2 regions of the Exiguobacterium sp. s35 genome follow, and region 2 is predicted to be linked to the other one. Evidence: riboswitches for the same ligand, from Rfam matches in the RefSeq annotation. Region 2 holds a riboswitch; the other holds the start of a gene.

Evidence for each region. Region 2 has a riboswitch for thiamine pyrophosphate ahead of tenA (thiaminase II). Riboswitches for the same ligand answer to the same signal wherever they lie in the genome.
Region 1: another riboswitch for thiamine pyrophosphate. It lies ahead of thiT (energy-coupled thiamine transporter ThiT); the one in region 2 lies ahead of tenA (thiaminase II).

What each region holds. Positions count from the first base shown of each region.
Region 1 covers NZ_JACSKI010000001.1:438,784-442,389, reverse strand. The annotation lists gene KNO75_RS02260 (Asp23/Gls24 family envelope stress response protein) at 1-205, opposite strand, end outside; gene rpmB (50S ribosomal protein L28) at 458-646, shown strand; gene KNO75_RS02250 (thiamine diphosphokinase) at 704-1,291, opposite strand; gene thiT (energy-coupled thiamine transporter ThiT) at 1,288-1,863, opposite strand; TPP riboswitch at 1,937-2,037, opposite strand; gene rpe (ribulose-phosphate 3-epimerase) at 2,058-2,714, opposite strand; gene rsgA (ribosome small subunit-dependent GTPase A) at 2,718-3,605, opposite strand.
Region 2 covers NZ_JACSKI010000001.1:2,000,099-2,003,704, forward strand. The annotation lists gene thiD (bifunctional hydroxymethylpyrimidine kinase/phosphomethylpyrimidine kinase) at 1-240, opposite strand, end outside; gene thiM (hydroxyethylthiazole kinase) at 237-1,028, opposite strand; gene tenA (thiaminase II) at 1,025-1,699, opposite strand; TPP riboswitch at 1,788-1,892, opposite strand; gene KNO75_RS10145 (hypothetical protein) at 1,988-2,140, opposite strand; gene KNO75_RS10150 (aminoglycoside 6-adenylyltransferase) at 2,191-3,018, opposite strand; gene KNO75_RS10155 (pentapeptide repeat-containing protein) at 3,015-3,606, opposite strand, start outside.

The DNA of each region.
Region 1 (3,606 bases), 1.6 Mb from region 2:
GTACGTCTTCGTCTTCTTGACGTACGACGACACCACGCGCGTAATTTTCACGTTTTAACAATTCAGCAATGCCGTCTTTCAATTGTGCTTGTGAAGCCATGCCGACCACACCGAAGCATTCCATCGCTGCACCACCTGCGAGTGTCGCGATGACGTCACTTGTGATGTCAATATTGCCATATGTTGTCTTCATTTCAATTGCCATATGGAGTAGCCTCCTTTATTCGGAATGATTCCTAATGTACATTCTACAATAAGTACCTAGTTATTAAAAGAACCTGCTCCAGAAACTCGGTCAATTAACGCGATAACCTCATTCATTATTCAAATCCTTGAGAGTAATGTCAAGTTTTTTTCTTGTCATGGTACGATTTTCTAGTTGCATCGGGAAAAAAGCCGTGCTAATATAAACGAGTGTCTATTAGGACGAACCCACATAAAAAAGGAGGGGAAACGCATGGCACGTAAATGCTACGTAACAGGTAAATCACCTAAATCAGGTAACAACCGTTCGCACGCACTCAACAAGACAAAACGTACTTGGGGTGTAAACGTACAAAAAGTTCGTATTCTCGTTGACGGTAAACCGAAACGCGTTTGGGTTTCAGCTCGCGCACTTAAATCAGGTCTCGTTGAACGCGTATAATACTTATACACGAACGAATAAATCCCAGCGGCATTCGCCGATGGGATTTTTTTGTGCTCATTTTTTGACAATCATGACGAGAACGGTCCCTTGATGGACCGTCAACCGGGCAGAATCCGTAGACCATTCATTTGAGATCGTCAGCGCCTCTCCGCTCGTCACGTCATGATGGTCAAGTGGATATTTGACATCTTTAATGGAAATCGTAGCTGTCTTCCATGGCATGAAAGACAAATAGTGACCGTCCCGTTTCGGAATGGTATAGTCTCCTATTCTTACAAGATAGACCGTTTGCCCTTCATCATGAAGGTGCATCTCCGGATAGGACTCCAGTAAGCCTACGTTCGCAAACGTCATATCGATCCGTCCCCCGAGAGCCCCATACACATCGATTCGTGTTGCTCCCCGTTCTCTTGCTAACTCCAATGCAATTTCTAAGTCTGTCACATCTTTCTCCGAAGGATAGCGTAACGCTTGATCAGGTGGTGTCCCATCGAACGAATCAAAATCTCCCACCACGACGTCTGGTACAACTCCTTCATCTAACAGTCTTTGATATCCACCATCCACACCAATCACAAAATCGGCATCACGCGGTAAGTCCGGAATAGGTGCCGGACTCGCCGCGACGATTAGTACGTTCATTGACGGATATCCCGTGTCGCCACACGCGTGAAACGTGGTGCTGTCGTGAAGAGAAGTACTAACACGATGGCCGAGATGACAAAGGATGGGAGCATATACGTGGCGTTATATCCGAGCGAGTAGGCCACGACCGGACCTTCTGCGTATTCAGCGAAGAAGACGATACCCGAGATGACGTGCGCTGCGTATCGTAAAATCGACCCGAGCAATGCCCCGAGCACTAAATAGATGGCAAGCGTCTTTGTCGCACCTTGACTCGCAGCATGTTTCACTCGCCCTGCGAATACCCCGGCCATACCGACGAGGCCATATGCGACCGTATAGTCGAGCAAGAATTGTACAGGTGTGAAAATGTATGCTCCGAACAAGAGTTGAAGTGTCCCGACGAGCGCGCCTGTCGCAAGACCACCCTTCAGCCCGTGACGGAACGCCATGACAAAGATCGGGAGCATCGCTAAACTGATAGACCCACCTTGTGGTAAACGATATGGAATGAGCAAATCAAAAATAAGCCCGAGCGCCGCAAACAATGAAATTTCAATGAGCGCTTGTAATTTGAAACGTGATTTCATCCTTCTTCCTCCTTTATTTGTTTGAACGACAAAAAGCAGCATGACGTAAACGCCATGCTGCTTGAATTCGCAACGTGCATTTTCGCCACATCCCTACGTCCGTGTGAACGGAACAGGTTCAAAGGGTTAGCGTATGCCTCTCAGCCACATGATGTGACACCCCTTGCGACTCTATCTTGTTGTTCTACCGTCGATTATACACGAGATGCGCCACGAATGCTATCTATGGCTTCTTTATAATCCGATTGACTATAGATGGCTGATCCTGCCACAAGCACATCAGCTCCAGCATCGATGCAACGTTTTGCCGTTTCTGCGTTCACACCACCATCGATTTCAATCTCAAAATCAAGTTGATGGTCTTGACGAAGTTGGCTAAGCGCTGAAATTTTTGGCACGACCGATTCAATAAACGCCTGACCCCCGAATCCTGGGTTGACCGTCATGAGCAACACCATATCAACGTCCGTGAGTACGTGTTCAATCGTCGAAAGTGGTGTATGTGGGTTTAAGACGACCCCACATTTCGCACCTGCCGCTTTGATTTGCTGTAAGACACGATGCAAATGATTCGTCGCTTCCACGTGTACGGTTACGATGTCCGCACCGGCTTTCACGAAATCTTCAACGTAGCGTTCTGGTTGGTCAATCATCAAATGTACATCGAGTACCATGTCTGATTTTTTACGCAAGCTCGCGAGAACAGGTAGACCAATCGAGATGTTTGGTACGAATTGCCCGTCCATCACGTCAAAATGGATATAGTCAGCCCCTGCTTCTTGAACGGCTTTTACTTCAGCTTCCAAGTTGGCAAAATCGGCAGCTAAAATAGATGGTGCAATTTTAATCATCTGTCAATACCTCCGTTTTCGATCGTTTAACTCCTCCATAAAGGTAACATAATTTTCGTACCTTGTTGAAGCAATTTCGCCATTTTCAACCGCTTGTTTGATGGCACATCCTGGTTCATTAACGTGGACACATCCCCGGAACTTACAATCGTCATGGCGTTCCACGAATTCGGGGAAGCACCATCTGAGCTCATCTGTCTCAAGTTCCTGAGGAAACTCTAGACTTGAAAAACCAGGTGTATCGGCAACGAGACCATCCGCCAATTGGATTAACGTCACGTGACGTGTCGTATGTTTTCCTCGTCCGAGCGATTTCGAGATTGCACCTGTCGCCAACTCGAGTTCTGGCGCGACTGCATTGAGTAACGAACTTTTCCCGACACCGGTCTGACCGGCGAAGACGCTCGTTTTTCCCTTGAATAGACTGCGCACTTCATCAACACCGTGCCCATGCTCCGTCGACGTTTCGATCACGTCATACCCAATCGCCCGATAGCGAGCAATCGCCACTTGAATCGGTTCGACTTCACCTTCATCGAGCAAGTCCATCTTCGTCAATACGATGATTGGATGAATTTGCTTCGATTCAATGAGAATGAGAAAACGGTCAAGCAAATGATAGGAAAACGCTGGTTCCTTAACTGAAAAGAGGAGGAACGCTTGATCAATATTCGCAATCGGTGGCCGAACGAGATGGTTTTGGCGCTCTTCCACTTCAAGAATATAGCCGGTCCCATCTTCTTGATCTTGAATCACCACATCGTCGCCGACGACAGGTGAGATATTGCGTTTTCGAAAATTCCCCCTTGCCCGACAACGAATCTCTTGATTCGCCTCGGTCATCACATCATAAAACCCGCCTTGAAGACGAATGATTGTTCCTTTCATTATG
Region 2 (3,606 bases):
CAACATTCCCGTCTTACATGCCGTAATGTTAAAATCGTCAGTTACCGCATCGATTTGCCCAATGATCATTTCCGTGGAAATCGCTTCAATCCCATGAACACCAAGTGTGTTTTGAGCCGTGATCGCAGTCAGCACACTCGTCCCGAACGCACCGAGCTCTTGAAACGTTTTTAAATCAGCTTGAATCCCGGCGCCTCCCCCTGAGTCAGATCCGGCAATCGTCAATACTTGCGGTCTCATGATGTCGACACCTCGATTCGATTCGTCGGGATCGTATGTTGCGTCAATTGATGAAGGGCATTTAAGAAGTGAATCGGAAAATCTCCTGGTCCTTCTGCCCGTTCACTCGCCAACTCCCCGCAATAGGCATATCCCGACACGGCTGTCACCGTCGCCTTTAGGGCGTTCTTCTCGACCGCTAGACATGCTCCGACGACCGCACTGAGTAGACAGCCTGTACCGGTCGTCTCAGTCATTCGTTTTGTTCCGCCGTGGACTTCTATGACGACACTTCCATCACTGACCAGATCTTCTTTTCCGGTCACCGCCACGACACATCCATAGCGTTTCGCCGCTCCGAGCGCCAATTGGCGTGGTTCACACGCCCCGTCACCCGCATCGACACCACGTGCTGCCCAATCGACGCCGACCAATGTGGCAATTTCTCCTGCATTCCCACGAATAACCGACACGCGGACGTGACGAAGGATACGCTCGACGACATCTCGACGAAATGACGTTGCCCCGACACCGACCGGGTCGAGCACGACCGGACATCCCGCTTCATTTGCAGCTTGCCCTGCACGAATCATCGTCGCTTCGGTCATCGTACCGAGTGTCCCGATGTTGAGTACGAGCGCATCGCTCACAAACGTCATCTCTGCCACTTCCTCAATCGCGTCTGCCATCACCGGGGAGGCGCCAATGGCGAGCAGTCCATTCGCCGAAAAATTGGCGACGACCGTGTTTGTGATGTTGTGAATTAACGGCGCCTGCTTTCGAATCTCACTCCAAATCTCATGTCTCATTGGTTGACCTCCTGTGACAACGTCCATGATTCGAGCGTCCATGCCATTTCCCAGAAGGCGACTTCGTAGTAACAACTCTTCAAGAAAAGTTTTGTGTAACGCACGCGTTCTTCTTCCGTTGCTTGTCCAGCCAATTCATCCAACCGATCAATCTGCTCTTCCACAAGCTCACGGAACCATTCCGAACCGTACGTCGCAATCCAAGCTGAATAAATCGGATGGTCTGGTCGTTTGTCTTTTAGTCGTTCACCGATTTCGTAATACACCCAATAACACGGAAGGATTGACGCCAATACATCACCGAGTGTCGGTCCTGCTTGTTGCATATGAAGGGCATACGCATAAGCGGTCGGTGCCGGCTCGAATGTCGCTAGTTCCACGTCTGTCACGTTAAGCATCGTAAAGAACTCACGATGAAGGGAGAGTTCCGCCTCAATCGTGTGCAACGCATGCGTCAAAAAGCGGCTCGATAGTTCCATCGTTGGTGCGAACGTCGCTCCTTTAGCCTGTACTTTTGAAAACTGATTCAAATAGTAAGAGTCTTGCATGACGTAATGTCTGAACTTCTTCTCGTCGAGCGTCCCTTCCCCGAGTGAACGGACGAACGGATGATGGAAGCTTGCTTCAAACAATCCGTCTGCTTCCTGACGTAAGTGATCTGTAAATTTCATAGTAACTCCCCCTTATAACAGATAAAAAGACGCCGCCTCCCATAACGGAAGCGGCGTCTCGAACAGTCATATCTAGGTGAAGCCATATGATTCGTCTCGCCCACTTCCCTACGCTAGCTTGAACTAGATCAGGTTCGAAGGGTCTGGACCATGTCCATCTCAGCCGCGTGGCGCGACTCCCCTAGTGGCAAACATTATGAAATTCAGTCGTCTTCGACCACATTCTATCAATCTTTTTACCAATTGAAAACCTTTTCCTGTTTGGGCGGTCAACAATTTAAGCTGTTTCTAGCGTCCTGTGATCAGTAAGAACATATTAAATGCGACGAGACCAAGAGGCAACATCGCCACCAAAATAATCGGCCATTTCTTTAAACGAATACCGACAAAAAGGACAAGACTTCCGACTAAAAGGGCAATAAATGTCGTATATGGGTTCATGAAAAAACGCTCCTTTCTCTATAAGGAGCGTTTCCCGGCTCTCGGCCTCATTAATCGTTCGAATGTCGAAGTGTTGCACATGCGGCACGGACACGTCTCGCTTCTTCTTCTCGGAACACGAAATCGCCTTGTTCGGCGACGCGTTGCGCGCAAAAGAAGAAGAGCGATTGCAGGCGGTCATGCGTATCTTCAATCGCACTCAGCTCAGCGGAAGCATATGTTGCCGTAAGCATCTCCCACAACTCTTCCGGCAAGTGGTCGCGCATCCCATCACCTGACTTCCCGAGATTCACGGAGAACTCCGTCGCATAACCGATATTCCATTCCATCATCTGACGGAGCATATTCCGCATGATATCGAGGTGATCGAGCGCATATAGCACCTGATGCCGTTTGATGCCTTTAACGACATAGAGCGACACCCACCAAAACTCATTCCAGCAAGCCGCATACTCGTCAGCAGATGGACGTGTTACGCGATATGTGGTGTCCGAAGGCGTAACGTCCGGATGATGATCTCGGTCGAATACGATTTGACTGAGCGAGTCCGTTTCGAGCATGGCTTCTACTTGATCCACACTCCGAATCGTCAAATCGATCCGATGTCCGTCCACATATTGCACCAAGAATGTCACATGTCGTTTCGGGTCAGTCGTTTCAGGCATCTGCATAATCAAAATATCCCCAAACGTGTCCATCCATGAGGAATCGACCACAACCGCTTGGACATCTTCCACATAAAAAGCAAGGTCGACATCCTGATATGCGTCTGGCTGGATATTCGGATTGACGAGTGAGCCGTTCAACACGACCGTCCGGATGTGTTCACGTTCTTTTGCGAACGCAATCAACTGCTCGATGATTTGTTCTGGTTTCATTCTACAATCGCCCCCAATGAGCGCGCGACTTGAATTGCCTGCATCGCGTCTAGTTTTGTTTGTTGCAATGTTACGTTCGAAAAATCAACCCCGTCGACGAGCGCGCCTCTAAAGTCGGCACCACGACACACCGCGTGTTGAAGCGTCGCCCGAGTCAAGTCCGTCTGTTGCCAGACTGTCTCGGTCAAGTCAGATCCATACAGATCGGCCTCGACCAATCGAACGTGGGACCAGTCCATTTTCTTGAGCGACACGTGACGTAGGTTGACGAACGACCAGTCCCCTTCCGTGACACGAACACCTTCAAACTGACTTTCTTCAAAAGACGATCCGGTCATTTTACATTGTTCAAATTCGCTCGTGAACAAGTTGGCACCATGGAATTGGCAGTTCAGAAACGAGCTCCCGACATGACGGGACGCATTCCATTTCGAGTCCGTGAAATCACAGTTGATGAACTGACAGCGCTCCGTTTGTAGCTCAGTCGCATCGACGTACGTAAAGCGACAGTTCTCGAACGTGACATGTGACAACACTTCGTCGCGGAGTGTCACGTCACGGAAATCTTCATCTCGATATTGTGTATGT